DNA from 2 places in the Sporosarcina sp. SAFN-010 genome. Region 1 is predicted to be linked to the other one. Evidence: a T-box and tRNA genes for the amino acid it is inferred to sense, from the RefSeq annotation. Region 1 holds a T-box; the other holds one or more tRNA genes.
What was found. The T-box of region 1 lies ahead of alaS (alanine--tRNA ligase). A T-box ahead of a tRNA ligase gene usually reads a tRNA of that ligase, here a tRNA-Ala.
Positions count from the first base shown of each region.

Region 2: it has a tRNA-Ala gene. The T-box ahead of alaS (alanine--tRNA ligase) is inferred to sense a tRNA for this amino acid. The anticodon was not compared.

Region 1 is NZ_JBPFDS010000009.1:112,000-130,946, forward strand. It holds gene ACR65F_RS11755 (cysteine desulfurase family protein) at 1-418, shown strand, start outside; gene mnmA (tRNA 2-thiouridine(34) synthase MnmA) at 442-1,563, shown strand; gene ACR65F_RS11765 (tetratricopeptide repeat protein) at 1,577-2,254, shown strand; gene recD2 (SF1B family DNA helicase RecD2) at 2,269-4,779, shown strand; T-box leader at 4,823-5,029, shown strand; gene alaS (alanine--tRNA ligase) at 5,170-7,800, shown strand; gene ACR65F_RS11780 (IreB family regulatory phosphoprotein) at 7,885-8,157, shown strand; gene ruvX (Holliday junction resolvase RuvX) at 8,154-8,573, shown strand; gene ACR65F_RS11790 (DUF1292 domain-containing protein) at 8,583-8,879, shown strand; gene mltG (endolytic transglycosylase MltG) at 8,993-10,117, shown strand; gene ACR65F_RS11800 (O-methyltransferase) at 10,141-10,779, shown strand; gene udk (uridine kinase) at 10,813-11,451, shown strand; gene greA (transcription elongation factor GreA) at 11,554-12,027, shown strand; gene ACR65F_RS11815 (YrrS family protein) at 12,133-12,846, shown strand; gene mtnN (5'-methylthioadenosine/S-adenosylhomocysteine nucleosidase) at 12,875-13,567, shown strand; gene sigK (RNA polymerase sporulation sigma factor SigK) at 13,783-14,487, opposite strand; gene ACR65F_RS11830 (YqeG family HAD IIIA-type phosphatase) at 14,666-15,181, shown strand; gene yqeH (ribosome biogenesis GTPase YqeH) at 15,178-16,281, shown strand; gene aroE (shikimate dehydrogenase) at 16,298-17,140, shown strand; gene yhbY (ribosome assembly RNA-binding protein YhbY) at 17,127-17,417, shown strand; gene ACR65F_RS11850 (nicotinate-nucleotide adenylyltransferase) at 17,429-18,001, shown strand; gene yqeK (bis(5'-nucleosyl)-tetraphosphatase (symmetrical) YqeK) at 17,988-18,542, shown strand; gene rsfS (ribosome silencing factor) at 18,558-18,908, shown strand; gene ACR65F_RS11865 (class I SAM-dependent DNA methyltransferase) at 18,905-18,947, shown strand, end outside.
Region 2 is NZ_JBPFDS010000002.1:235,210-248,401, forward strand. It holds gene ACR65F_RS04055 (dipeptidase) at 1-1,335, shown strand, start outside; gene ACR65F_RS04060 (nitroreductase family protein) at 1,688-2,272, opposite strand; gene ACR65F_RS04065 (amidase domain-containing protein) at 2,356-2,841, opposite strand; tRNA gene ACR65F_RS04070 (tRNA-Ala) at 2,935-3,006, opposite strand; gene ACR65F_RS04075 (DUF2804 domain-containing protein) at 3,130-4,149, shown strand; gene ACR65F_RS04080 (YusW family protein) at 4,242-4,712, shown strand; gene ACR65F_RS04085 (ABC transporter ATP-binding protein) at 5,088-6,917, opposite strand; gene ACR65F_RS04090 (ABC transporter ATP-binding protein) at 6,871-8,643, opposite strand; gene ACR65F_RS04095 (EamA family transporter) at 8,818-9,717, opposite strand; gene ACR65F_RS04100 (sensor domain-containing protein) at 9,846-11,495, shown strand; gene ACR65F_RS04105 (glycosyltransferase family 2 protein) at 11,568-12,869, opposite strand; gene ACR65F_RS04110 (GGDEF domain-containing protein) at 12,866-13,192, opposite strand, start outside.

The DNA of each region.
Region 1 (18,947 bases):
CGTTGCATTCGCAAAAGCTGTCCAACTTTCTGCTGATGAACAACTTGAAAATGCGGTACGCTATACGTCGTATCAAACGATTATGAGGGAATCGTTCCAACAGTCGGCGGTAGCATATGAACCGACTATTGAAGAAGGGACGCCAGTGCTTCCACATATTTTCAATGTTTACCTTCCGGGAACAGATATTGAATCTTTGCTCGTCAATTTAGATTTAGAAGGCGTATCCGTGTCCAGCGGTTCTGCTTGTACAGCAGGTTCATTAGAGCCTTCTCACGTTTTGCTTGCGATGTTCGGAGAAAAATCACCACGTCTTAGAAGTTCTGTCCGTTTCAGTTTTGGATATGGTTTATCAGAAGAAGATATACAACAAGCGGCTGAACGGATCGCACTCATCGTCAAACGTACAGTGAAATAACACCTAAAAGGAATGAATGATAAATGAGAATAGATAAAGCAAAAAAAGATACAAGAGTCGTAGTAGGGATGTCAGGTGGCGTAGACTCGTCTGTCGCTGCCTATCTGTTGAAGCAAGAAGGCTATGAAGTCATAGGGATCTTTATGAAAAACTGGGATGACACGGATGAGTTTGGTGTTTGCACAGCAACCGAGGATTACGAAGATGTCATTAGCGTATGTAACCAAATTGGTATTCCTTATTATGCAGTCAATTTTGAACAACAATATTGGGATAAAGTATTTACGTACTTTTTGGATGAATACAAAGCAGGTAGAACGCCGAATCCAGATGTAATGTGTAACAAAGAAATTAAGTTCAAAGCATTTTTAGAGCATGCGATGAATCTTGGGGCAGACTTCCTAGCAACAGGACACTACGCCCGGATTGCTGAAACGGAAGATGGCGTTGCTATGCTTCGTGGTGTAGATACGAATAAGGATCAGACGTATTTCTTGAACCAACTGAACCAAGAACAATTGTCTAAAGTTATGTTTCCAATCGGTGACATGGAAAAGAGTCGTGTTCGTGAAATTGCGGAAGAAGCAGGTCTTGCTACGGCTAAGAAAAAAGACTCTACAGGTATTTGTTTCATTGGGGAAAGAAACTTCAAAGAGTTTCTCTCTAATTATTTACCAGCTCAACAAGGTGATATGAAAACGATGACGGGTGAGAAACAAGGTCGTCACGACGGGTTGATGTATTATACAATCGGACAACGTCACGGTCTTGGTATCGGCGGTTCTGGAGAGCCTTGGTTCGTGATTGGGAAAGATCTTAAATCCAATACATTATTGGTTGGACAAGGCTTCCACCACGATGCGCTCTATTCGGAAAGTTTAACAGCGACTGAAGTGAGTTTCACAACTGCACGGACTTTACCTGAAGAGTTCAAATGCACAGCTAAATTCAGATACCGCCAAGCAGATACGGGTGTCTCTGTTAAAATGACAGGACCGACAACTGCTGAAGTTGTATTTGACACTCCGGTACGTGCAATTACACCAGGTCAAGCTGTCGTCTTTTACGATGGCGATGAATGCCTTGGCGGGGGAACCATCGATACAGTCATTAAAAATGGAAAAACACTCGACTATGTCGGATAAGGGAGAACTAAAAATGGGACACAATGAACAAGCGATAGAAGCATTACAAGCAGGGAACTTTGAAAAAGCAGTGGAAGAATTCATTAAAGCAGCAGAAGAATCTCCTGACGATCCGGTCGGTTATGTAAATGTCGGGAACGTATTCGCATCCATTGGGGATATTGAAAAAGCAGAACCGTTTTTCCAAAAAGCACTCACGCTAGACGGCGAAATGGGAACAGCCTATTACGGGTTAGCCAACCTTTACTTTAACCAAGATCGTTATGACGAAGCAACAACGCTCTACGAAAAAGCAATTTCATGCGGTGTTCAAGAAGCAGACGCCTATTTCATGTTAGGGAAAAGTTTGGAAAGAGCAGAAAAAGGTCGCTTGGCACTACCTTATTTACAAAGGGCGCTTGAACTAGCTCCTGAAGATCTTGAAATTCGCCTGTCTTATGGGATTTTGCTAGCGAACGAAGGTGTCTATGATCTAGCTGAAGACCAATTCAAATCGATCATAGAAGAAGAACCAGAGAACTCTGACGCTCACTTTAACCTAGGGTTCTTATATGCAGTTTCTACAGAAGACAAAGATCAGGCTCTACATCATTTAGAACGTGCATACACGATTGACCCAGAACATGTCCAGGCCAGATATATCTACGACATGATTCAAATGGGGGAAGAAAACGAATCCGCTGACGAGTGAGGTGACGCTAGACTATGGAAAAAACCGATTCAGCAGTTCAAGAAGAACCTTTTTTAATTGGCAGAGCGGTCGTGACGATTTTCCATAACCCTGATAGTTTGTTTACGATTGCTAAACTGAAAGTGCGGAAAACAAATTGTTCGTTTGAAGGAAAAGAAATTGTCGTCAAAGGGAACTTTCCAAAACTATCCGAAGAAGAAGAGTATCGGTTTACGGGGAGACTCATAAATCACGCAACATATGGTCAGCAATTTGATGTAAAAACGTTTCAAAAAGAATTGCCTGCAACTGAAACAGGGTTAATCCACTACCTTTCAGGAGATATGTTTCCTGGGATTGGGCGGAAAACTGCTGAAACGATTATCAACCATCTCGGTCCTGATGCGATTCGTAAGATAATGGAAAACGAAGGTGTCTTGGATGAAATTCCTCGCCTCAACGCGGAAAAGAAAGAGACGCTCGTTTCTGTCCTCCGGGATAATCTCGGCTTGGAACGGACCATCGTCAAATTAAATGAGTGGGGATTTGGACCTCAAGTTGCAATGAGGATTTATCAAACGTATAGGGAAGAGACGATTGAAAAGCTGACTGAGAACCCTTACCGTCTCATTGAAGATGTGGAAGGGGTCGGATTTCAGCGAGCGGACGAACTCGGAAGGCAACTAGGAATTACAGGTACACATACATCGCGGATCCAGGCTGCGATCCTGCATACGATCAATACTGGGATTCTATCGAGTGGTCATGTGTACTTGGAAGCCGTTCAAGTGTTACCGGAAGTCAAACGGTTGTTGGAATCCAGTCAACCTGAGGAAATCCCTTTCAAATTAATATCCACCGCCATAATTGAACTAGTAGAGGAAAGCCGGTTGAGTGCAGAACAGCGTAAACTCTATTTACCCTCATTGTATTTTTCAGAACTAGGAATCGCTTCGAAAATGGAACGGATTTTGGATCAAGATCGGGAAAATACATTCCCGTCTTCAGAAATAAGAAAAGCAATTGGTGAAACGGAAGAACATCTAGAAGTCAACTATGCGGAAACGCAAATTGCTGCGATTGAACAAGCCCTCAATTCTCCGGCTATGATATTAACGGGTGGGCCCGGGACCGGTAAAACTACTGTAGTAAGAGGTCTTGTTGAAGTTTACGCAGAGTTACATGGCCTGACACTCGATCCGAAAGAGTACGCGAAAAAAGAAGAGCCATTTCCGATCATTTTGGCGGCTCCTACAGGGCGTGCGGCGAAAAGGCTCTCTGAATCCACTGGACTGCCCGCGATGACGATACATCGACTTCTCGGCTTTACGGGGCAAGAGAAAGAAGAAGAAACCGAGCGAGAAATCAAAGCTAGACTTGTTATTATTGATGAGGCGTCGATGCTCGATACGTGGCTTGCCCATCAGCTTTTGAAAGCAATCGATGATGACGCTCAGATCCTGTTTGTCGGAGACCAGGATCAGCTTCCTTCTGTTGGTCCTGGTCAAGTGTTACGTGACTTTTTAGAGTCAGGAACAATTCCCGTCGTCGAGCTGACTGAAATTTATCGGCAAAGTGCGGGATCTACAATCATTGAACTGGCTCACGCTATCAAAAAGTCCGAACCACTTGGCGATTTGGCGATGAAAACATCAGATCGCTCATTCATCCGTACTGATGCAGACCAAGTAACAACAGTTGTAAGCCAGATTGTTAAAAATGCGTTAACGAAAGGTCAAGCCATTAAAGATATTCAAGTGCTTGCCCCTATGTACAAAGGTCCTGCGGGTATCGATGCGTTAAACACCATGATTCAGGAGATGGTGAATCCAGCTTCTGCAGGTCGCAAGGAAGTCACATTCGGAGATATTATTTACCGAATTGGCGACCGCGTGCTTCAACTCGTCAATCAGCCTGAAAGTAATGTGTTCAATGGTGATATGGGTGAAGTGATTGCAATCTTAAAAGCCAAGGAAACAATCGAGAAAAAAGATCTGATGGTTGTCTCGTTTGATGGGATTGAAGTGACATATGAACGGTCGGATCTGAATCAGCTAACTCTGGCTTACTGTTGTTCTATCCATAAGTCACAGGGTAGTGAATTTCCTACGGTTATCATGCCTGTTGTTCGTAGCCATCGGAAAATGTTACGTCGCAATTTGCTTTACACAGGGATTACTCGAGCCAAAAACTTTCTTATTCTATGCGGTAGTCCAAACGAATTTGCGGAAGGCATCGCCCGGATGGACGAGCGTGAACGGCAGACTACTCTTAAAGAACGGCTGCGCGGTGAAAGCTTGGAGTCTGTTGCATCCGAGTCACCTAAAACTGAGACAACTATCTCTGCTCGAGTAGAATCGCCTAATACATCGGATGCTTTGACTGGTGCATCCACTCAAACAGATCCAGCTGTTGCAACCTCGGAAGTTGTCCAAACCCATAAGGAACTGCCGCATATCCTATCAATTGAAACGATATTAGATGTGGACCCAATGGTGGGGATGAATGGTGAGAGCCCCTATGATTTTATGGGAAGTGTGGATTGACAACACTTTCCGACTTCCTTATAATCCAAGTATAGCTTGAATACAAAACACATTGATGGAGAAAGTATGCATGATGGCGTGTGGAAAGAGAGGTTCCCCTTGGCTGAAAGGGAACTCACACAATGAGTGCTGAAAGCTGCTCCGGAGTGCGGGTGAACCCCGCCGTATGCCGCGTTATGGCAACTCAAGATGCCGGAGTCTACGTTTTCGGCAATGAGGGTGGTACCGCGAATAACACTTCGTCCCTTTCCAGGGGCGGAGTTTTTTTATTTTCAGCTAGGTACATTAATAGTCTCGATGTACCCTTAAGACAAATGCTTTCAGCTGTAATCAATAGAATTACTTGCACCTAATTTTTTATGAAAGCTTATAACCAAGGAGGAATAGATGATGAAATCACTTACAGCATCTGAAATACGTAGTTTATTTTTAGATTACTTTAAAGCAAAAGGGCACAGTGTCGAGCCATCAGCACCACTAGTTCCAATTGACGACGCTTCTCTACTATGGATCAATAGCGGTGTCGCGACGCTTAAGAAATACTTCGATGGACGAGTTGTTCCTGAAAATCCAAGAATCGTCAACGCTCAAAAGTCAATCCGTACGAACGATATCGAAAACGTCGGAAAAACTGCTCGCCATCATACTTTCTTTGAAATGCTCGGTAACTTTTCAATCGGGGACTACTTCAAAGAAGAAGCTATCCTGTATGCATGGGAGTTCCTAACACATCCAGATTGGATTGGGTTCAATCCAGAGTTGCTATCCATCACGATCCATCCTGAAGATGAAGAAGCATACACGATTTGGAAAGATAAAGTCGGCTTACCTGAAGAACGTATTATTCGTCTAGAAGGAAACTTCTGGGATATCGGTGAAGGACCAAGCGGACCGAACTCTGAAATCTTCTACGATCGCGGACCTTCATATGGAGACGACTTCTCTGACCCTGAACTATACCCAGGTGGAGAAAACGACCGCTACTTGGAAATCTGGAACTTAGTGTTCTCGGAATTCAACCATAATCCAGATCATACGTATACACCGCTACCGAAGAAAAACATTGATACTGGAATGGGTCTGGAGCGGATGGCATCTGTATTACAAGAAGTTCCGACTAACTTCGATACGGACCTTTTCTTGCCAATTATTAACGCGGTGGAAAAAGTTTCGGGTGAAACGTATGGTAAAGACGAAATAAAAGATACAGCGTTCAAAGTGATTGCGGATCATATCCGTACCGTTGCGTTTGCTATCGGAGATGGTGCGCTTCCTTCAAATGAAGGCAGAGGATATGTACTCAGACGACTATTACGTCGTGCCGTTCGATTTGCGAAGCAGCTCGGCATCGATCGTCCATTCATGTATGATCTTGTTCCCGTTGTTGCCGACAAGATGGAAGATTTCTATCCACAAGTAAAAGTAAAACAGGAATTCATCATGAAAGTAGTTAAAAACGAAGAAGATCGATTCCATGAAACATTGGCGGAAGGTATGAGCATGTTAAGTGGAATTCTTGAGAAAGCGAAATCTACAGAACAGCCTACTGTTTCTGGTGCAGACGCATTCCGACTTTATGACACTTACGGATTCCCGTTTGAATTGACGGAAGAATTTGCTGAAGAAGCAGGCGTAGCTGTTGATGAAGCTGGTTTCCATAACGAAATGGAAGCTCAACGGAAGCGTGCAAGAAGCGCTCGACAAGACGTTGACTCCATGCACGTTCAGTCAGGTGTACTTGGCGATATCCATGAGTCAAGTGAATTCATTGGTTATGAGCAACTAGAAAGTGAATCGAAAATTGTTGTCCTCTTAAAAGATGGTGAAATTGTTGAGCGTGCAACAATAGAAGACGAAATTCAATTCATTCTTGACCGAACTCCGTTTTATGCAGAAAGTGGGGGTCAAATCGCAGATAAAGGGATGATTGCAAATGATTCATTTTCTGCGGAGGTGTTGTCTGTTAAAAAAGCGCCAAATGGCCAGCATTTGCATACAGCGATTGTCCGTTCAGGTGAAGTGACACCCGTGACGTTTGTACGTGCACAAGTAAATAAGCCTGATCGCGCCCTTACTGTGAAAAATCATACGGCAACACACTTATTGCACAAAGCTTTGAAAACAGTACTGGGAGAGCATGTCAACCAAGCAGGTTCTTATGTAGGACCAGATCGCCTTCGTTTTGACTTCTCGCACTTCGGGCAAGTTACAAAAGAAGAGCTAGAACAAGTCGAACAGATCGTGAACGAAAAGATTTGGGAAGATATCGCGGTTTCAATTGAACAAAAAGGGATAGAAGAAGCGAAGGAAATGGGCGCAATGGCGTTGTTTGGAGAAAAATATGGTGACGTTGTGCGCGTAGTATCGGTCGGGGACTACTCACTAGAGTTATGTGGTGGATGTCACGTACATTCAAGTGGCGAAATCGGCGTCTTCAAAATCGAATCCGAGAGCGGTATCGGAGCAGGAACTCGACGCATTGAAGCGGTGACAGCAAAACAAGCGTATCGTTCATTTAAGGAAGAGGAAGCAATTTTAATTGAAGCTTCATCACTGATGAAGTCCAATCCGAAAGAGCTTGCAACAAAAACGGCATCTTTCCTTGGTGATTTCAAAGATTTGCAACGTGAAAATGATTCATTATCTGCAAAACTAGGGAATAGCCAGTTGACGGATGTGTTAGCAAACGCAAAACAGATTGACGATATGACAGTCATAGCTGCACGTGTCGATACAAAAGATAATAATGCACTGCGTCAAATGATTGATGAGCTAAAACAAAAGATAGAAAAAGGTGTGATTGTTTTAGGTGCGGCTTCTGAGGGAAAAGTTATGCTTGCGGCAGGAGTTACCGAAGACTTGAAAGGTGAACAGCATGCAGGGAAAATTGTTAGCCATGTGGCGTCATTATGCGGTGGTAAAGGCGGGGGCCGTCCAGATATGGCAATGGCTGGAGCAAAAGACGTCTCAAAACTTGATGAAGCGCTACTTTCCGTGTATGATTATGTCAAATCTGTTTAACTGAATCCGGCTTCCAAATTTGTGGCTTGTGAGGGTCATAGTATTGGTTAGCCGATCGGACAAATTGAAAGCGGGGTGTCGATTGTGAATTCATATGACAAAACGATGAAGTTCAATTTTCCTGAGGAATCGATGGAGCAAGAGGTCAAACAGGTGATGCTCCACGTGTACAAGGCTTTAGAGGAAAAAGGATACAACCCCATTAATCAGCTTGTGGGCTACTTGCTCTCAGGTGATCCTGCTTATATCCCACGCCATGAGGATGCACGTAATATGGTCCGTAAATTGGAGCGGGATGAAATTTTGGAGGAACTCGTGAAGTTCTATATCCGTGAAAACGGAGGCAGTAAGAAGTGAGAGCGATGGGCTTAGATGTAGGATCTAAAACAGTCGGCGTCGCAGTTAGCGATGCCATGGGTTGGACAGCTCAAGGAATTGAAACTGTCCAAATTGACGAAGAATCGGGTAATTTAGGTATGAAACGTATAAAAGAACTTGTTAAAGAGTATAACGTCAGTTCTTTTGTTGTCGGTCATCCTAAAAACATGAATAACTCGATTGGTCCTCGAGCAGAGGCTTCTGAGAGATACGCCCAGTTGCTAGAAGAAAAATTTAATATGCCTGCAATCCTTTGGGATGAACGGATGACTACAATGGCCGCAGAACGGATGTTAATCGAAGCGGACGTAAGTCGTAAAAAACGAAAGACTGTTATTGATAAGATGGCAGCAGTCATGATTCTTCAAGGATATCTTGACTCAAAAACTACATGAGGTGATCAAATGGAACACGGTATGGAAACAATGACAATTGTAGATGAAAAAGGACAAGAACATGTATGTGAGGTAATCTTCACATTCGAATCAGAAGACTATGGTAAATCATATGTGCTTTATCACGTACTTGGTGATGAGCCTGAAAATGAGGATGAAGAAATTGAAATCTTTGCTTCAAGCTTTGTCCCTTCAGAAGACGGTGAAGATGGGGATCTAATGCCTGTTGAGTCTGACGAAGAATGGGAAATGATCGAAGAAGTTTTCGGTACTTTCTTGGACGAGCAAGACGAAGACGACGAGTAAGCCATATGCGCACGTACGGAACGGTGCACACCGTTCCGTTTTTTTCATTGCAGACGATTGGTTGCTTTAAGTCAGCAGGCCAGTGATACAACGAGAAAGAGGTGACCTTCCATATGGCGAAGGGTTCAAAAAAAGAAGTGATGTTTGAACGCATGCAAGAACAGAAGAAGGAAGTTAAAGTCGTACGCAAAATTGTTTTTTGGATAGCGATTGCATTGATTCTACTTGTTGCAGTGGGTGGGTTCTTCACTTATCGATACATAAAAAGTGCCCTGGAGCCAATAGATCCTGACTCCGAAAAAACGGTGGAAGTGGAAGTTCCTATTGGTTCAGGGTTAGATACAATCTCTCAAATTCTTGAGGATAAAGGTCTTATTAAAAATGCGAAAATCTTCAAGTATTATGCCAAAGTGAACAACGAATCAGACTTTCAAGCAGGAACATATGGTTTGTCTACTTCTATGACGCCTGATGAACTTTTAAAAAGTTTAAAAACAGGAAAAGTTTACCGCACACCTGTATTTACAATGACGATTCCTGAAGGACTAACGGTCGAGCAAATAGGTGAACGGGTTGCAGCGAAAACAACTGTAACAAAAGAAGAGTTTATAGCCTATATTGATTCCGACGAGACGATTACGAATTTGCAAGCTTTATATCCAGAGGTTATTACCGATGAAGTGAACAATGAAAACATTCGTCATCCGTTGGAAGGCTATCTATTCCCGGCCACCTATCCATTTTACGAGGAAGAGCCTACTGTACAGACGGTAGTTGAGACGCTGATTGACGGAACGCGTGCAAATGTTACACCTTATTTAGCTTCACTTGAGGAAAACAAGAAATCAGTCCATTGGTTACTTACTTTCGCATCGTTGCTAGAACGTGAAGCAACAGCCCAAGCGGATCGCCAAACCATAGCGAGTGTCTTTTATAATCGACTGGAAGAAGGCATGCCTTTACAAACGGATCCAACCGTTTTATATTCTCTAGGCGAACATAAAGATAAAGTCTCGCTCAAAGATTTAGAAGTAAAGAATGCATACAACACCTATCAGAACAAAGGACTACCACCGGGTCCGATCGCAGCTCCAGGAGCAGAATCGATTGAAGCGGTAATAGACCCTTCTGATACTTCTTATTTTTATTTTCTGGCAGATAAAACTGGTAAAAATCACTTTGCTAAAACATATGATGAGCACTTGAAGTTAAAAGCGGAGTATATTGATGGCAAGTAAAATAGCAGGATGGAGTTTGTATTATGTCAAATTATGAAACGTACCGGTTAAACTTCGAAAAGGAAGTGGATCCGATTGTCAAAGAAATGGAAAAGGATGCCGAAGAGCATTTTGTTCCTATCATGGAGCGCAGTGGAATTGACACGTTTATCGGTCTGTTAAGTATTCAGAAGCCCTCGACCTTGTTGGAAATTGGGAGTGCAATCGGCTATTCTGCGATTCGTCTTGCGCAAGCAAATCCTGGAATGCATATTTCCACCATTGAGAGGGACGATGAACGGCATGCAAAAGCAGTTCACTACATTAACCGTGCCGAGCTGAATGACCGGATTTCGTTGTTTAAGGATGATGCACTGACGTTCGATACAGCTTTGCTTCCATTTGAATACTTTGATGCTTGTTTCATCGATGCAGCTAAAGGGCAATACAAACGCTTCTTTGAAAAGTATGAACCTCTCGTCAAGGCGGGTGGTGTCATTTACTGTGATAATATGTTTATGCATGGAATGGTATTTTTAGAAGATCAGGATGTGCCGAAACGCAATCGCACGATGATTCGAAATTTAAAAGCATTTACAGAGTGGGTAATGGACAACCCTGCGTATGAAACTTCCTTACTTCCTGTAGGAGATGGAATTTTAATCGCTCGTAAAAACTTATAAAGTTGCATCAGCTACAGAGGAGGAATTAGTAAGATGGGAACGCAAAAACCCTTAATTATCGGTATCGCAGGAGGCTCGGGGTCAGGGAAAACCAGTGTAACAAAAAAGATTCATCAAGTTTTTCAAGATCATTCTGTAGTCGTAATAGAACAAGACTTTTACTATAAGGATCAGTCACATTTAGAATTTGAAGAGCGCCTTGCTACGAATTATGACCATCCACTTGCTTTTGATACGGATTTGTTAATAGATGATTTAGAAAAACTTCTTATTCGGCAGTCGATTGACAAGCCAGTATACGACTATGCGCTGCATACGCGTTCAAGTGAAACAATTGCGATTGAACCTAAAGATGTGATTATCCTAGAGGGTATCTTAATTTTGGAAGATAAACGGTTAAGAAATCTAATGGACATTAAATTATTTGTCGATACGGACGCTGACTTGAGGATTATTAGAAGAATTTTACGAGATATTAACGATCGAGGTAGAACTATTGAATCCGTCATCGATCAGTACATGAGTGTCGTTCGCCCGATGCACAACCAGTTCATCGAACCTACCAAGCGTTATGCGGACATTATCATTCCTGAAGGCGGTCATAATGAAGTCGCAATTGACTTAATGGTAACGAAAATAAAAACAATTCTTGATTCTGGTAATGATTTGTAATATGATGTTGTCAGATATTCATATAGTAAACACTATGTCGCATACCTTTTTACGAGGTGCGACATATTATTTTGATGATTTTGCAAAATGAGGAGTGAGGAAATGGTTTCTGAAAAAAAATATCCAATGACTGTTTCAGGGAAACAGAAATTAGAAGATGAACTTGAATTTCTAAAGACAGTTAAACGTAAAGAAGTTGTTGAACGTATTAAAATTGCTCGCAGCTACGGTGACTTGTCCGAGAATTCTGAATACGATTCTGCGAAGGAAGACCAGGCGTTCATCGAAGGAAAAATCTCATCACTTGAATCAATGATTCGTAATTCTGTTATCATCTCAGAAGATACTCGTACGGAAGAAGCGCAACTCGGCAGCACAGTAACGTTTAAGGAAATCCCTGACGGGGAAGTTGAAACATATACGATTGTAGGATCTGCTGAAGCTGACCCGTTAGAAGGCTTGATTTCTAATGATTCACCTATCGCCAAAGGAATTCTTGGTCGAAAAAAAGGTGATCAAGTGAAAATCATAACACCGGGTGGCGAAATGCAAGTTGAAATCACAGAAGTGAAGTAACATAGAGATGCCGCCTTCGAAATAAAGGCGGCTTTTTTTGTGAAACATCACGCATGCAGAAACGTCCAATCGTTAGAAGCGTGGAACTAAGGGAGATGATTTCAAGTGAGTGAACAAAAACCGGAATTTTCAAGGGTGCGTCGGAAACGACAAAACAATAAAGGGAATAAGATGTTGAATTGGATGATTGCCATCGTTGTTTTGTTAATTGTCCTCGTGGGAGTGAAAATACTTTCAAGTGATAGCACACCAGAAGACAAAGAAGTAGCTATAACTGAAACAACTCCGGAAGATGAAGCGAGTGGTACTGAAAATAGTACTGAAGGAACTGATGATGGGGACAAGGGAGAGGATTCAGACCAGTCTGCAGAAGGCGATGACTCTTCTAAAGAAGGAACTGTCAGTGACGAATCAGATGATAGCGAACAAAGTGATGATACATCCAAAAAGAAAGATACCGAAAAAGAAGGAACTGTTACATATACAGCTAGTGAAGACGCCGTCGTTGACGAAACTGTTTCAAATGATTCGTGGGAGCCTGTAGGAACGTCACAGTCAGGCAATCACGTATCGCAATATGATGGTTCATCAGTAGACTGGCAGGAGAAAAAGAAGGCACTAGCGTATGCAACAGGAATGGCTGAAAATGACATGATTTTCTTGAAGATTAAAAATGGGGGTAGTCCCCAGAAGTCAATTGGGATTGTCTCTTCAAAAGACAAATCAAAAAAATATAGAGTCTATTTAGAATGGGTCGACGGAGAAGGTTGGAAACCTACGCAAATGGACGTGTTGAACACACTCGATTTTAACTACTAATAGGTAATGACGGATAGGGGATACAACGATGAAAGTTGGAATTATCGGAGCAATGGAAGAGGAAGTTACCATTCTCAAAAATCAGTTACAGTCAGCTCGACACACGGTTATCGCAGGTTATGAATTTAGTGAAGGGACGCTTGGTGGTCGTGAAGTCGTGCTCGTAAAAAGTGGCATTGGTAAAGTGAATGCTGCTGTAGCCACAACTTTATTGCTTCAACTATTCAAACCAGATGCAGTCTTGAACACTGGATCTGCAGGCGGTATAGGTGAAAACTTAGAAGTCGGAACAGTTGTGCTATCGAAGGATGTTACGCATCACGATGTAGATGTAACTGCTTTTGGATACGCACTCGGTCAAGTACCGGGGGGGCCTGTCACATACAAGGCAGACGAGATGCTTCTACAAGTTGCTGCAAAAGCAGTCGAAGAAATTGGCAAACATTCGCACGCTTCGGGGTTAATCGCTTCAGGAGATGTGTTTATGAGCGATCCTGTACGTGTAATGAATGTGAAGCAACAGTTTCCTGAACTGATTGCTGCAGAAATGGAAGCTGCTGCAGTTGCACAAGTGTGTCACGAATTCCAGGTGCCTTTTGTTGTAATTAGAGCGCTCTCAGATATTGCTGGGAAAGAATCTTCCTTGTCATTCGATGAATTTCTACCAGCGGCGGCACAACATTCTTCAGAAGTTGTGCTTGATGTCATCTCGAAACTTTAATCCATTCGTGGTAAACTAGACATATGAAGTAAAACCTAATTCATGAAGCGAGGAGGAACTCGTATGTTATTTTTAATGTTGGGTGCATTTGTTGTCACAGCTGCTCTTACAGGTGTGATCTATTTTGAAGTGAAAGCTGATTGAAGAAAAATCAGTGTAGACGTCTCCAGCGAGGGTACGAATGCTGGAGACGTTTTTTAATTTGAAATGCTGGGTTACTTGGAGTCTTGTTCACGTTTGAACAGCTGATACAACTTGACAATCGCTCTTTTCTCAATTCTTGACACATAACTTCTTGAAATTTGTAGTTCATCTGCGATTTCTTTTTGTGTCATCGGTTTGTCGTTTAGCAAACCAAAACGTTTCTGGATAATTTCAAGTTCTCGCCCCTCCAAATTATGAAGATGACGATAAAGCCGCTCTTTTCGTTCATTCATTTCCGCACGGTCGTGGGGAGACTCTTCATCAGTTTGGAGTAAATCTGCTATTTCTAATGATTGGCCTTCACTATCTGTGCCAATGGGTTCGTTTAAAGAGATATCTTTTTGCGTCTTTTTCTGTGTTCTTAAAAACATTAATATTTCGTTCTCAATACATCGTGCTGCGTACGTTGCAAGTTTGGTTTTACGATCTGGAGTGAAGCTCGCAATTGCTTTCATGAGACCGATCGTTCCAATAGAAATGTAGTCGTCAAGCTGTTCGTGTTTTGGATGGAACTTCTTAACAATGTGTGCAACGAGCCTCATATTGCGCTCGATTAGTTCATCACGGGCGTCTTCATCCCCTTGTGCTAGACGTTCGAGACAATCGGCTTCTTCCGCTTTTGAGAGTGGACGTTTAAATGCCTGCCCACGGATGTACCCTAAAACCGCAGGAATCTCGAGCCATAATTGTACTAGCGCCATAACAAAGCCGCTCAAATGAACCACCTCCTGTGTCGTTGTCTGACATCCTATGCGGGTAAAAGATGGCGTATCACCGCTGATTTTGGCGGACAGGCAGTTTTTAAAAGCATGACTGTTCTCGTTTGGTCTGCAAGTATTATCGCTTAGGTATGGTATAATAAGTGCGAATCAGCACAGTAATGGAGTGGATAGGATGTACAGTTATTTCTTGCCAGATCAATATGTTAAGGATGTTTATCAGCTTTCACCTACTGATTTTATAAATAGAGGTATTAAAGGGATTATCACCGATCTCGACAATACGCTGGTCGCTTGGGATCGTCCCGATGCAACACCCGAGATTGCTACTTGGATAAAAGAAATGCAAGATGCAGGGTTGCAAGTAACGATTTTATCGAACAATAATGAGCTGCGTGTAAAAGCGTTCAGTGAGCCAATTAAAACGCCTTTCATCTTTTCAGCGAGAAAACCATTGTCTAAAGCGTTCAGGAAAGCGCTCGATCAGATGGGACTGCAAAAAGAGGAAGTAGTGATGATTGGAGATCAGGTAATGACCGACATCCTTGGTGGCAATAGATTCGGACTACAAACGATTCTCGTTGTACCTGTGGCAAGTTCTGACGGCTTCATGACGAAATTCAATCGTCAGTTGGAACGTCGTATATTGAAAACGTTAAAACGAAAAGGAATGATTTCGTGGGAGGAATAGATTTGGAACTCACTTGCATTGGATGCGGTATTGGCATTCAAACAGATAACCCTAAAAAAGAAGGGTATGCACCACCCGCTTCGCTCGAAAAGGAAGAGGTAATTTGTCAACGGTGTTTCCGTTTAAGAAACTATAATGAGTTGCAACCAGTTTCACTATCTGGGGATGACTTTCTTGCTATTTTAAATGGAATTGGGGATCGAAAAGGTCTTGTTGTCCTTGTTGTGGACATCTTTGACTTTAATGGTAGTTGGATTCATGGATTACAACGCTTTGTTGGTAAAAAAGATATCGTACTGATCGGAAACAAGGCAGATGTATTGCCAAAATCAGTGAATCGTAACAAACTGATTAACTGGATGAAAGAACAATCCGCCAAGCTTGGTCTAAAACCTGTTGAAGTCATGCTGGTTTCTGCTGTTAAAGGTCAAGGCGTTCCTGAAGCATTAGAACGTATTGATGAATTACGTAAAGGTCAAGACGTTTATGTGGTAGGATGTACAAACGTTGGAAAGTCGACATTTATCAACAGAATCATTAAGCAAGCTACAGGCACGGGAGAAGTCATTACAACTTCACATTTCCCAGGAACAACATTAGATCTTGTGGAGATTCCACTGGATGATGGCAAAGCAATTTATGATACACCTGGAATAATTAATAATCATCAGATGGCGCATTATTTAGATCCGAGCGAACTGAAAGCAATCACTCCCAAAAAGGAAATCAAGCCAAAGATCTTCCAGTTGAATGCAGAGCAAACGCTTTTCATTGGTGGTTTAGCTCGCTTTGACTTTATAAAGGGAGAGCGTTCTTCATTTAACGTACACTCTTCTAATGCACTTCCTCTTCACAGGACGAAGCTGGAAAATGCGGATGCGTTATATGAAACACATCTCGGAGACATGCTGTCACCACCAGGGCCAGAGTCGTTAGAACGGTTCTCTAAACTCGTTCGTCATGAGTTTTCTATTAAGAAAGCAAAGACTGACATAGTCATTTCGGGTCTAGGTTGGATTACTGTTCAGCATGCAAATGTAGTTGTTGCTGTTCATGCGCCTCGTGGCGTAGACGTGGTCTTACGCCCGTCATTAATCTGACAGAGGGGGACTTAAGATGAAAAAATGGTTTGCAGTCATAGGAGATCCAATTGCACAATCGATGTCTCCCGGCATGCATGATCACTGGCTCAAGGAAAACGGTATTGATGCTACCTATATTCCTGTACATGCAAAGACCAAGGAACTTCCTTCTGTTATTGCAAGTCTACAATTATTAGGATGCAGTGGTTGGAATGTGACGGTTCCGCATAAAAGTGATATACTCCCTTTCCTAGGCGGTGTTGATGAAGCTGCAGCTCATATGGAAGCAGTCAATACTGTAGTAGCTGGGGAAAATGGACGGTTAGTTGGATCTAATACAGACGGAAGCGGATTCGTTAGGGCATTAGAAGAAAAGTACGGTAGTGGGCGTAAAAAAGATGAGATTTTAATAATTGGTGCCGGAGGGGCAGCAAAGGGAATCGCCTTTGCATTACGTAGCGCTGGATATGGCGCGATTACCTTCACAAATCGGACATTGAAAAATGCTACCTCAATAAGTGAACGATTATCTAATTCAACTTATTTAACGATCGCTGAAGCGGAACAGCAGCTTGCCCGTTTTGGCATCATTATACAAACCACTTCTGTTGGAATGCTGTTTTCCTCTGAGGGAATGCCTCTAGATCCTTCTAACGTAACACCGGGGACTGCAGCCATTGATATTATCTATAATCCTCTTGAAACGGAATTTTTAGCAACCGCTCGGAACAAAGGGGCGGAAACAGCAAATGGGATAGGAATGTTTGTCCACCAAGGAGCACTCGCTTTTGAAAAATGGACAGGCATTCGCCCGGACACTGTTGGAATGATGAAACGACTAACACAACAATTGGAGGATCAACATGCTAACAAGTAAACAAAAGAGTTTCTTACGTAGTGAAGCACATCACTTACAACCTATTTTCCAAATCGGTAAAAGCGGGTTAACGGACGCGATTATTAAACAGATTGAAGAAGCGCTTGAAGCGAGAGAACTTATCAAAGTGTCTGTTCTACAAAACTGTGAACAAGACAAAGAGGAAATTGCTGACTTACTTTCTGAACAAGCTGGTTTGGAAGTTGTACAAATTATCGGCAAAACGATTGTCCTTTACAAGGAATCGACAGAAAAGAAAAAGATTGTTTTACCATAAGGAGTGACGGAATGCGGAAAATCGGTATTCTTGGTGGTACTTTTAACCCACCTCATATCGGACATCTCATAATGGCCAATGAAGTTTGTGAAGCCCTCGAGTTAGATGAGGTGAGACTGATGCCGACAGCAATCCCTCCACATAAGCAGCTTTCCGATACTGCGACACCGATTCAACGTCTTGAAATGACGGAGTTAGCGGTGACTGGAAATGACTATCTCCACACTTGCGATGAGGAAGTGCATTTTGGTGGCGTTTCTTATACGTTCAATACGATGCAGAGATTGCTCGCAAAAGAACCTGAGACGGTGTTTTATTTTATTATCGGTGGAGATATGGTCGATTCTTTGCATACGTGGTACAAGATTGACGACTTGGTCAAGATGGTTCACTTTGTTGGTGTCAGGAGACCGGGTTCTATGAGTCTTACCGATTATCCGATTCAATTTATTGATACACCTTTGATCGATCTGTCCTCGACTCTTCTTAGGGCTAAGTATGCACAGCATAAAACAACTGCGTATCTCATACCAAAATCTGTGGATCGCTACATTCGTCAGGAGGGCTTATATGGAGCCTGGTAACCTCATTCAAGAATTGCAGCAAAGGATGCCCCATCAGCGTTTTCAGCACGTGCTGCGTGTCACGGAAACAGCTAAATCCCTCGCCCAAATACATGGCGAGTCAATCGAGGCGGCAGAAACAGCTGCACTGTTTCATGATATTGCAAAGTTTATGAATGCAGAAGAAATGCGAGAGCTTTTACTCGCGCAGGACGTTGACCCATTGCTATTTGAATTTCATAAAGAACTTTGGCATGCTCCAGCAGGTGCTATCATTGCCTCTAAGGAATTCAAAGTTCACGATGAAGACGTACTAAATGCGATTCGTTTTCATACGACCGGCAGAGCTGCGATGTCAAAATTAGAAATGATTATATATATTGCAGACATGATCGAGCCTGGAAGAAACTATCCTGGTGTAGAGGAATTACGGCTAAGTGCAGAAGGTCCGTTACAACAGGCGATGCGTACATGCATTATCCACAGCGTTACACACTTAATTGGAAAACAGGTACCAGTATACCCGGACTCCATTGAGTGCTACAATTATTTTGTGAAGTGAAAGGGAAGTGAAACAATGCCAACATTATTAGAAGTAACATTTAAAGCAGCAGACGATAAACGTGCAGAAGACATTGTCGTCCTCAATATGGAAGGCGTATCTTTGATAGCAGATCAGTTTGTAATCTGTCATGCAAATTCCGAACGTCAAGTTCAAGCGATTGCTCGCGAAATTGCTGACAAAGCTTCTGAAGAAAACTATGAGGTGAAACGTATCGAAGGTATGGATTCAGGTCGATGGGTTCTCGTTGACCTAGGAGACGTTGTCGCTCATATTTTCCATAAGGATGAGCGTGGTTTCTATAACTTAGAAAGACTCTGGGGCGATGCACCAATGATTGAAGTTGGAGAAGACTCTGTTCAATGATGTATGCTCAATTTGCGTCTGTATACGATGAGCTGATGT
Region 2 (13,192 bases), on a different contig from region 1:
ATGAAGGAATTTTTGAGTATTCCGAGCATCAGTGCCTTATCTGAGCACAAAGCCGATATGCAAAAAGCTGCGGAATGGTTATCAAATTCGTTCAAAGAAGCAGGACTTGAAAACATCTCCATCGAACCTACTGCCGGGCATCCGGTCGTTTACGCTGACTGGCTTCATGCAGAAGGTCAACCGACGATCCTCATTTACGGTCACTATGACGTACAACCTGTTGACCCATTGCACCTATGGGAAAGCGCGCCATTCGAGCCAGAAATCCGTGATGATAAAATGTTCGCTCGTGGATCGACTGACGACAAAGGACAAGTGTTCATGCACGTAAAAGCGGTTGAAGCATTGATGCAGTTGGATGGCAAACTTCCACTTAACGTGAAGTTCATCATTGAAGGTGAAGAAGAAGTTGGAAGTCCGAACCTTGTTCCATTCATTAAAGACCATAAAGAAAAGCTCGCAGCAGATACGATTGTCATTTCGGATACAGCCCTTCACGCTCCAGGTCAACCTGCAATTTGTTACGCACTTCGAGGATTGAGCGGTGTACAAATTGACGTCTACGGTGCTAAGAGCGACTTGCACTCAGGCGTATACGGTGGTGGTATCCAAAACCCGATTCATGCAGTTGCAGAAATTTTGGCGTCATTCCATGACCAAGAAGGAACGATTGCAGTTGACGGATTTTATGATAATGTTCGCAATTTAAGCGAAGAGGAGCGTCAAGCATACAAAGACCTCAACTTCGACGAAGAAGCACTTAAACAAGAAATCGGTGCTTCTGAGCTGTTTGGCGAGTCAGGCTATTCGTTCCTAGAACGTACATCTGCCCGCCCGACTCTTGAAGTGAACGGCGTTTTCGGTGGTTTCAGCGGTGAAGGTATCAAGACCGTGTTGCCTGCAGAAGCGGGTGCTAAAATTACATGCCGCCTTGTTCCGGATCAAGACCCAGCGGAGATCGTTGAAAAATTGAAAGCACATGTTGATAAGCATAAGCCTGAAGGTGTTAAAGTGACGGTCACGCCGTTTGACCAGGGACGTCCATTCATCACACCGTTCGACCATCCAGCACTTACAGCAGCAAGCCGTTCTTACGAGAAAGTGTACAACGTGCCAACTGTGTATACACGCGGCGGCGGATCGATTCCAATTGTTGCCGACTTCGATGAAATTCTCGGTTTACCAGTTGTCCTCATGGGCTTCGGTCTTGAAACAGAGAACTTACACGGACCAAACGAACACTTAACACTTGAGAACTTCGACAAAGGATTGCGCGTGCTTGGTGACTATTACCAAGAACTTTCTACCTTATCTAAAGATGAGTTGAAGAAATAAGATTCTTAATCCCCCTATTGCGATTGTTCGCGATAGGGGGATTTTTAGTTGGATAAAGGGGTATGATTGGCAATACGTCTTCCATTTACTTACTATTGCAACTTGAATTGTGTCTCGTTGCTGATTAATTCATTGATAGTACCGATTCTTTGTCTCATAGTGCCGATTCCTTACTCCATAATGCTGATTTCACGCGCCATATTGCCGATATCCCCATGCATCTTTCCGATTGCCCCTTTTGACTGGATGAAGAAAGTGAAGTAGAGGTTAAACTACCTCTCCCCATCGGATGCCACGATAATTTGACCAACCACAAAAAAACCTCTTCCATCAAAAAGGAAGAGGTGCTCGATTATTCAGTTGGCTCAGCTTGCCAATACGTGACGATGTCTTCAACCGGCGTACGTGGCTTTGTTTTTGGTAATTCATCAAAGTGACCAAACTGAAGCATGCTAATGATTCGTTCTCCTGGCTGGACGCCTAAGGCTACTCGGAACTTAGGGTCATCTAGGAATCCTGGTGTTTTCCAGCACGTTCCTATTCCTTTGTCCCAGGCGAGCAATTGAATATTTTGTATCATCGTACTGGCCGCCGCAAAGTCTTCTAAACGTTGTTTTTGTCGTGCATCTTCTGGAACGATGACAAACATTGCCGCGCTTGCACTAGTATATTTGCTCATTTGTTTTTCAAGGGCTTCATCCGACAACTCTTTCCATTTCGGTACACCGAACTCGCGCAGGACGTCTAAAAATTGCTCGTAGTTGTCTTCTGCAGCGAGTACGAAACGCCATGGATTACGGTTTCCATGATTGGGAGCCCAAATTGCATCTTCTAAAATATCGTCAATTTCGCTTTGTTCAACAGGCTGTCCGTTAAAGCTCTTGATGGAGCGGCGAGAAATAATTGCGTCTCTTACTGATAGTGCTTGTTCATCCATTGTTGTATCCCCTTTTGTCATTGATATTCTTCAGTATACATCATTTCAATAATTGGTTTATATTTTCCATCATGATTTATTAGTTAAGAAAATTCATCGTTTATTCGAAAGAAAATGTATTTGGCGTTTGGTCGATAGGCGTAGGAATCCTTGTAATCCCAACTTCTTCTTTGCACATCGTAGGTATGAGCATTGACGAGTGGTGACGTGCCGTCTTTAGCAGTCACAATCGTTGAATGATCAAAGCGGCCATCTCCTTGGAAGTCATATAAAATGACATCACCTAGGTTCAGCTCTTCAGCTGATTGCACTTGATAGGCAGTCAGTCCTCTCGTTGAACCTCCTAAGTACCATCGTAGTGAATGGGCTACTGACCAACTAAAACTCCAGTTTGAATTCGTAATCCACCAACCACGATCTCGTACGGGAATGCCATGCATCGGTGCCCCGCCTGCACGCAAGCATTGTGAAATGAAATTTGTACAATCGACATCGAATGAGGGGTACTGCGGATTTCGCCCATCCCACCATTTGTCCGCATACCAGACTGCAGCTTCGCGGTCATACATCGATTCGCCTCCTCACCCTATTCTATGTGGGTGGCTAGGTTTTCATCCTTAAAATTGTACATAAAAAACGCCCGCTAAGCGGACGCTCAACTATGGAGCATACCGGATTCGAACCGGTGACCCCTTCGCTGCCAGCGAAGTATTCTCCCGCTGAACTAATGCCCCGTTCTTTCTGGAAATATTTGTTGGGTATCGGCGTTGCTGAATAACGCTAATTCAGCCTTAATCTGATACAATTAAAAGTATAGCAACATGTGCGTTAGAAGACAATGTTTAGGAGGACGGCTTATGCAACATGCAGAACGCGAACTGACTTCGCCAGTTTCGCTTTGTGACAGCAAGGGGTTATTGAATCCTGAAGCGATTGGCTTTGCTCAGAAGCCGATCGTCCAAAGTAATCTGAAGGGACAGTTCCCCAATAAAAAGAAGTGGAATACGTGGACCGTCTATGGAGAAGAAGTCTTGTTCACTGCGACCATCGCTCATTTTGACATCGGTGCTGTGTGTCTTGTCTATTTCCTGGATTATGAGACGGAACGTTTTTTTGAAAAAAGGATTGCCTTGCCCTTTGCACGTCATATAAAGATGCCTGAACACGTACTTACAGATATTAATTTTTTAGATAACCGCCTTTCCATACATGCTAGCTATACCAATGAGGAGACGCATTTATCTGTTTCCATCCCTGAGTTTGATAACGAAACGTTGCATGCCGATCTCCATATTAGCCACCCTTCAGAGGATCAGTCATTGAATGTTGTCGTTCCGAAAAACCGGAATACCTTTCAATTCACTGCAAAGCATCACACGCTACCGACTTCCGGTTTTTTAAAGATTGGAGATAAACGGTATGAATTCAATCCGGATTATAGTTTTACGGTATTAAACTATACACGTGGTGTATGGCCCAAAATGACGGAGTGGAATTGGGCAATGGCTTCACAACGATCAGGAGGTCGCCGTATCGGATTGAACCTCGGTGGCAAGTGGACAGATGGTACGGGGTTGACCGAAAATGCTGTATTCGTCGATGGTGTAATGACTAAAATTCATGAAGATGTGATTTTTTCTTTTAATCCTGAGCGTATGATGGAACCGTGGACAATCCATACTAAGTTCACAGATTGCGTAGACTTGACCTTCACTCCTTTTTTCGAACGCGAAGCGAGTTCTCACCGAAGGGGATTAAAAGCGGATTTCACTCAAATGTTCGGCTACTTCAACGGGAAAGTTCGGTTGGATTCTGGTGAACGGTTAGCTGTTCGCCGCATATTAGGTTCTTGTGAGGCGTTTCAGGCTAAGTGGTAAAACTACTTTTCTGCCCACTTTCGTTTAAATTCGTTTGGAAAAAGGTACAGTAGTATCAAAGCAATCGAACTATTCAGAGAGGACGTGAGACGTTGAATAAGCTTGTAGCAATGGGGTCTGTTGTGTTTGCGAGCGTCCTATTTGTCAGCGCGTGCGGCAATTCGGGTAAAAATGCCAACCAAGACAATCGGGAAGAAGCAGACATTGTCACGGAGGAGTCAAAAGAAGGTGGCGACCGTGATAACGGTGATGCCTACGGTTTCAACAAATTCGAATTGGAGATCGACGTCGATAACCAAGACGCCATCGATGCGGAGTATAAGGTAGAGAAGAATTTCGATCCGGAGTACCAAAACATATTGACAAACATCGACTTAGAAGGTGCCAAAGCGATGGATGAGCTGGATAAGATGTTCATCGCTTTAAATTTTCAACATGAAATGTCTGGTGAAGAAGCCCGTGAGAAAATTTTAGAGTACTTCCAGATTGACTTGTATTCAAAGTTTAAACTGGATATCGAGTTTGACGATGGTACAAATTTGAAATTTGAAGATAAACAGTAAATTGTTGATTGAAAACCACCGATTTGGTGGTTTTTTTGTTTTAGCAAGTTCGGGGTAAGGATCCAGTTTATTGGACGGGTTGGAGTGGTAATGCCCACTTCCCTTCCCTAAATGTGCAGCGGAGCGGAGCACACCAATCAGGTTTGGTTTTGAATTAGAAGGAGATGGATTGGTCGCGAGCTTAGATCCGGACTAAAGAAGGTTGGTTGCCGCGGAAATGAGCAAGTTCCTCATGGAAACGGGCGGGTTCGGACGCAGAACGATCGGGTTCTCCGAGGTGAACGGGCAGGATCAGTACCAATTGAGAGCATTCCTCCCTTCAGAGCACATTCCACATAAAAAAAACGCTCCCGCTAATTGGGGAGCGCCTCGGTGTTATAGCTTAGATTGTTGCAACATCGTATAATACAAGCCCTTTTGACCAATCAACTCTGATTGGCTACCAGACTCGATCAGCTTACCTTGATCCATTACATAAATGATATCGGCCTTTTTCACCGTATTGAGGCGGTGGGCAATGACGAAACTCGTACGACCTTCCATGAGCTTTTCAAGTGCAGCTTGAATTTCTAGTTCTGTGACCGTGTCAATACTGCTCGTTGCTTCGTCCAGCAACAACAATACTGGATCCGCCACAAATGCACGCGCAATGGACAGCAATTGCTTCTGCCCTTGCGAAATTTCGCTCCCATCCGCTGAGAGCAACGTATCGTACCCTTCTTCCAGACGGCTAATAAATTCATGAGCGTTCGCTTTTTTCGCTGCTTCTTCAATCTCTTCATCTGTTGCATCGAGTTTCCCATATCGAATGTTTTCTCTCACCGACGACTCAAACAAGAACGGATCCTGCAAAACAAATGCCGTTTGATTGCGTAATGTTGCGCGTGGAAGCTCGTCAATCGGAATGCCATCTATCAAAATCGTTCCCTTATCCACTTCGTAGAATCGGGCAATCAATTGAACAAGCGTCGTTTTCCCAGCACCTGTCGCACCAAGGAGCGCAGCGGTCTCTCCCGCTTTCACGCACAACGAGACATCCTCCACCGTGTAACCATCCGTTTCGGGTGCATAGCCAAAGGTTACGTTGCGAAATTCGACATTCCCTCTAAGCTGGATATCTCCATTCGACTCTGCTGCGTCCCGTTCCACATCTTCCCCCATAATTGAAAATACTCGTTCAGCACCTGCAATCGCGGATAGGACCGTATTGAATTGGTTGGCTAAATCGTTCAACGGACGCGTGAATTGACGTGCATACTCTGCGAATATAACTATTGTACCGATTGTCACTATCCCGTCACCCCGTAACGCCAGCAATCCTCCAACTCCCGCTACAATAGCAAACGCCGCATTGTTCAACATATTCATCACTTTCGGGATGAAACCTGAATACGTCAATGCCCAAAACCCAGTTCGTTTCAATCGATCACTTTTCGCAGCAAACTCTTCCTTCATCCGTTCTTCTTGAGAGAAAGCTTTTACAATTCGCTGTCCGGACATCGTTTCTTCAATCATTCCGTTCAACTCACCGATTGCGCGTTGCTGTTCCTTAAAAAGAATTCCAGTACGACGAGTGATCCATCGCATCGCGATAAACATGACTGGAACGATCGTCATCGTTAGTAAAGTAAGAAGTGGACTAAGGTAGAGCATGACCGCAAGAGTTCCACCAAGCGTTAATATACTCGAAAATACTTGGATGAACGATGAATTCAACGTCTGGCTAATATTTTCAATGTCGTTCGTCATTCGGCTCATGAGCTCACCGTGCTGACGCTTATCAAAAAAGGAAACAGGCAATTTCTGCAAATGATTAAATAAGCCCGCTCTTAACTTATAGACCGTATTTTGAGCAATGCCGACCATCCAGAAGTTCTGGAAGTACATCGTCAGTGACGTCCCCGCGTAAATTGATAGCAACAAGCCAATTTGCATCGCAAGTCCATCAGTTTTCATCGGAATGATGAAATTATCAATGGTCTGCCCGATTAGAAAAGGACCAAGTAGCGTGAGTCCGGAGCTGGCAAACACTAGGACTAACACTGTTATGAGTAGCCCACGTTGTTCATCTACGAGACGCCACACGTTGAGCAATGCCTGCTTCCAGTCACCCACTTCTTCTTTCTTACGCTTCGTACCTTTTTTCAAATCTTCCCGCTTAATGATCGGTTCGTAACCGAAGGGCTTCCTCACGTTGTTCACCATCGTCCACCACCTCCTCATCCAACTGGGATTCAGCTATTTTCCGATACAATGTCGACTGATTCATGAGCTGATCGTGCGTACCGTACGCCGCCACTTTTCCTTCATCCAGCAAAAGAATGCGATCGGCGCCTTGAGCAGTATGAATTTTTTGCGTGATGACAATCATCGTGGCACGTTCGCCTTCCAACGCTTCCCATAGGGCATTCTCCGTTTTCACATCGAGCGCACTCGTACTGTCGTCTAGCAGCAAAATCGCGGGCTTTCGGACAAGCGCCCGCGCAATGGATAAGCGCTGTTTTTGACCACCCGATAAGTTGACACCTTTTTGCCCGACGCGCGTCTCGTAGTTTGCTGGGAAACGCTGAATCGAAGCATGGATTTGAGCCTTTTCAGCTGCAGCTTCTAATTCGTCTGCCCGTGCTTCCGGGTCGCCCCACGCTAAGTTTTCTCGAATTGTTCCTGTAAAGAGGACCGACTGCTGCGGCACGAGGCCGATTGCATTGCGGAGCTCTTCTAGCGGCCAATCTTCAATATTCTTACCATCGAGTAGAATTTCACCAGAAGTTGCGGTGAAAATGCGTGGGATTAAGTTCAACATCGTCGACTTCCCAGACCCAGTCGCTCCCATGACGGCAATTTTCTCTCCTGGATTAATAGTGAAGGAAACGTTCGATAGCACTTGTTCCGGATGACCAGGATAATGGAAAGTAACATTATTAAAGGCCAAGGCTCCACGGCTTTCTTCTTCACTTTCTGAATTTCCAGGAATGATGATTTCACGATCGTCATCTGCAAGCAACACTTCTTCCATCCGTACAGAAGACGCTTGAGCTCTTGAGAACGCAACAATGAGGAATGAAAACATCGAGAATCCGCCTGTAATACGGAATGCGTAGTTCACAATTGCAACAATTTCCCCGACTTGGGCATCACCTGCACGAACGACCCCGACTCCGAACCATAAAACCAGCATTAAACTACCATTCATGATGAGTAGTAAAATCGGCATAATGAGTTCCATCATCCGAAACGCTTTCACTGTATCTTTTCTTAATAAATCTGCGACCTTCGAGAAACGGCTACCTTCATACACACCTCGTAAATACGCTTTAATCAGACGGACAGCTTGAAGATTTTCCTGAATGACTCGATTCACTCGATCCAAGCGACGCTGAACATCAGAAAAGTAGCCAACTCCTTTTCGAGCCATAACAAACAAAAAGACACATAGAAAAGGAATTCCTATCAACAAAAACGAAGCGAGCTTCACGTTAACGAGCATCGCCATCACTAAACTTCCAATTACGACGAGCGGCGCCCGTAGCAAAATCCTGAGACCCATGAACAAAATGTTTTGCGCCATCGTGACGTCACTTGTCAGTCGTGTAATGAGTGAGGACGTCGGAAAACGTAAAAATGTCGACATGGAGAATGCTTGAATTTGTTTAAATAACGCCTGTCTCAAATCGTATCCAAAACCTTGCGCCGCGTGGGCAGCGAAGAACGAGTTTGTGACACCTGATACTAACGCAAGAAGCGCGAGTCCCATCATGATACTTCCGTAAAGAATAATTGTCTCTCGATCACCAACTGTAATCCCGTCGTCGATTATTTTTGCTATAAGGAGCGGCTGAATAAGCTCCACACTTAACTCGATTAACATTAAAATAAGTGCAATTACTATTGGCCATTTATATGGCTTTGCATAGGAAAATACAGTTTTCATCGGCATTGTCCTTCCTGAACTGTTTCGTTTATCGAATTAGTTAATTATTCTTAGTATGCCATATTCCTGAATGACTGTATAGCGATTGAACAGAATTATCTGAACCTCAGAAATCCTGCTGATTTTTAAAGAATTGATAAAAAAAACACTCTCAAAAGAGAGCGTTCTAATAGATTACGTTTTCACTCGTCCCCCGGCAATGGAGATTCCTGTAACCCCAAGCAGCATCACGACAGCACCCGTAAGTTGCCAAACGCCAAGAACGGCACCGAGCCAGATAACTGATACGATCATCGCCGTCAGCGGTTCGAAACTTGAGAGAATACTTGTTTCAATCGGAGATATGAACTTCATGCTAGCGAGGAACAGCAAGAAAGCCACCGTACCCACGACGATGATTCCAAGCAACATCATTGCAATTTTCCAGTCAAACAAATATTGGAAATCCCGAATCATCATGACAGGGTTCGTAATCAGCAATGCGGCTCCTCCGATAACCATCGCCCAACCGATTGATAGCAAGACGCCCCATTCCTGCATGAGACGAACTGGATAAAGCGTATAGAATGTAAATGCGAATCCTACTGCAACTCCCCAGAATACAGCACTCGGACTTAAACTGAACCCGGATAACGAGCCATTTGTCAGCAAGAGGAATAGGCCACCTAATGTGACAAACATGCCGATGATTTGCGCTACAGGCGGGACGAATCGCTGCCGTATCGAAACGAATAGGATGACGTAGATTGGCGATAGGAATTGGAACAGTGTTGCAATAACTGCATTACTCTGTGCGATTGCTGAAGTGAATGAAAACTGGACACCTAGCATACCTACAACTCCGAATATCAGCATTTGGCGTGCCCATACTTTTTGGCGCCAAGGTCGTGTCACTTGTTTTCCTTTAATTTTCAAATAAGCAAGTAGCAACAATCCCGCTATGAGTAGTCGAACTGTCAGCAAAAATGAAACGGACATCTTACTATGCTCAAGCGTCCATTCCATCATCGGACCTGATAGTCCCCATAATGATGCTCCGATAATAATCATCGCTAGTCCTTTTATCCGTTCCATTAATCCACCTTCATTTCTATAAAGTCTACCTATATCAAATTACTCTATTTTTATTTTCATTTATAGGTGAAAAGTTCTTAGTTTTCCTATATACTAGTCTTATGAACTAGTTGAAAGGGGAACGCGGCATGACCATCTCACGAGAACAGAATGATCTAGGCTTACCCGATATCCGTCGCAGTCTCGATCATTACTATATGGTAACCCGAACTGATGCTGAAGGTCTCGTAATTTCGGTAAATAAAAATTTTCTGAACGTGAGTAACTGGACGCCTAAACGAATTTTAGGTAAAACCATTTGGCAAATGTTTGATGAATCCAAGCAAGCACAAGATGCTATCCATATGATTTGGGAACAGCTCAAAGAAGGTAAAACCTGGTTCGGTACTGCTCAAAAGCTGAAACGCTCGGGTGAGACGTACTATACGAATTTACTCGCCGTCCCTTCCATGACAGAGGATGGTATGCTAGAAAGCACTATGTTCCTTGAACTGGATATTACCGAAGAAGTACATTTGAAAGAGCGTCTCGAACAGATTGCCTTCATCGATGTAGAAACTGGCTTAATGAGTCGCCATAAGTTAGAAGTCCTTGTAAATGAAATGATCAAAGAAGAAAAAAGTTTCTCGTTTGTCTATTTGTCCATCGATCATTATTACACACTTAAAGAACTTCAGGCGGGAACAGCTGAAACAGAGCTCACTCAAGCCTTTGCAAACCGTCTAAAACGCTACTTCCAAGATAATCCCATTGCACGTGTCGGGGGTAGTCAATTTGTTATACTGACACCTTTTGGCGACTGGTACGTCCAAGGATTCTTGGAGTTCCTCGAGCAACAGCCTATCTATGTGGGCAACGAAGCATTGCCTCTTTCGATAAGCGGCGGGATTGCACGCTACCCAGAAGACCAAAAAAGCTTTGTGAATTTGATCGAAGCATCCGCAATGACGTTGGAGGAAGTCCGGCAGCAAGGCGGCGGTAAAATTGTTTCTTTGTCCGCTTCCTCTCACAAGGTGCTTGACCGCCGTTCTCTCATTAATCGTAAATTGTTAACCGCACTTGACCATAACGCGTTGCAAGTCGTCTATCAGCCACAATATGACATTGCTTCAGAGAAAATCTCGGTCTACGAAGCACTTGTAAGATGGGAAGACGACGAGCTTGGCACTGTAACACCCGATGAGCTTATTCCAATTGCAGAAGCAAATGGGCTAATTGCCAATATCGGTGCGTATGTACTAACCGAAGCAGCACAATTAGCTGTAAAGTTGGAAGAGAAGGAAGGTAACCCCCACGTCTCAGTTAACACATCCGTTCGTGAGTTTTCCAACAACCCGATGAAAGACAACATTCTCAGTATCCTGCAAGAAACGTCTTGTCGTCCCAATCAGCTTGAGTTGGAAATCACGGAGAAGTTCGCGTTCCAAGCTGAAGAAGAGCAATCCATCATTCAGCAGATGAAAGAATTACAAGATGCTGGTGTTGAATTCATCCTCGATGACTTTGGTACAGGCTATGCGTCATTCCGCTATATGCAACATTTGCCGATTTCAAAAGTGAAAATTGACAAAGTTTACATGAACAGCCTGCTGACGCATCCGAAAACGCAGCAACTTGTTGAAGGGATGATCCAATTCAGTAAGTCGATGGGTCTTTATACAATCGCAGAGGGAGTCGAACATAAAGCACAATACGACTTGCTAAAAACGATGGGAATTGACGCGGTCCAAGGCTATTACATCGGTGCGCCTGTGCCTGCAGAAACTCTATTGAAATGAACCTAACAAAAAGAGCTTTTCCGAACGCCCTCACCAGGCAAGCGGAATTGCTCTTTTTTATGAAGTAGGTTGTCATTTCGATTTGAATCGTTGCGTCTTATCCCACCCAATCACTTGGCGATTCTTTTTCGCTTTCACATACAAAATCAGGCTCCGCACGAACAAATACGAAAATAGCTGAGCATACGTGAAATACATGATGACGCTGATGAACACATTGAGTGGCGTAAAGGTCCGTTGTGTCGCTTGGGCGGCAAACAGCTGCGTCGTGTACACGATGTATGCTAGATACCAGATGAACAGCAATGGATACGTATACTCGATATAGAAGATATCCAAGATTCCAAGAGCAAACCACACATACGAAATGATAAGGAACAACCAAAAGATTACGTAAACAAGTAACTGGTGAATCGAATGGACGAGTAACTTCCCTTTGAAATAGCCCGGTTCCGTTAATGTCTTTTCAACAATGTATAAGTTCCCTTGCAACCAACGTGTACGTTGTTTCAAGTAGACTCCTAGCGTTTCAGGCTCCTGCTCCCACGTGATGGAATCAGGGACAATCGGTAAATAATATCCCGCCTTCGTGATCCGAAGTGTCAGTTCTGCGTCCTCCGCAATGGCGTATGGATCATATCCACCCAGTTCTTCTATAACACTGCGTTTAACGAGCATATTCGTTCCTGTCAAAGAGCCCGTTTTAAACAACTGCCAACGCCCCGATTGCATGAGCAATTGAAACACTTGAAACTCAATTGAAATCATACGGGTCAGCCAATTCTTTTGTTCGTTAATCGTCCTCACGTAGCCAACAGCGCCTGCAGACTGCTTGTTTTTCTCAGCCGTCGCAACCAGCTTAATGAGTGCTTCGGAATCAGGCTGATTATCCGCGTCATAGACGCAATAATATTTATTTGATGAAATACTCAATCCATGGTTGAGCACACGCGATTTCCCACGCGGTTCTCCAGGTGGTACCTGAATATGGTGGACGTTTTTGAAGGTTGTTGCAAAATCTCCTGCAATGTCTCCGGTTTCATCTGACGAATTATCGTTCAACACATATATTTGCAAATCTCCCGGATAATTAAGTGCCGTCATCGCTTCGATCGTATCTTTGATAACGACTCCTTCGTTATGCGCGGGAATTAAGATATCAACGCCAGGATATGACTCCAGTTCCGGAATCTCCTGCCTCTTTAATCGATTGTATAGTCCCGCTAGTGTCAATAGTGAGTAGTAACCTAATAATGTTAAAAACAAAGCAGTTGTGAAAAACAATAGGATTCTTACATTTAAAATCGCCGCCAAGACAAGACCTATAAGAAAAACGATAGCTAAGCTGAGCAGAATTAGAAGACGCTTATTCATCGAATCACCAACAATTCTTCAATGGAATGCTCCCCTTCGATTTGACGGACGTTCCAGTTAATCTGCTCAAATGCACCCTCTTCGATTTGTCGTTGCATTGCTTCTTTTAACCGTCCTTCGACAATCTTGAATCCTTCATCACTTATATTCTGCAATAACACAACAATCGTTTTGTCATCAAAATGCCCTACAAGATCATAATGCTTCCGCAATGTGCCGAAGATGACTGACGAGCAAGCAATCAGTGCTTGTTTGCGTGCCACTTTTCGAATTTCCGATAAATCCACTTGAACGAAATAGCCGGGCTCCCCATGCCGCGCCAT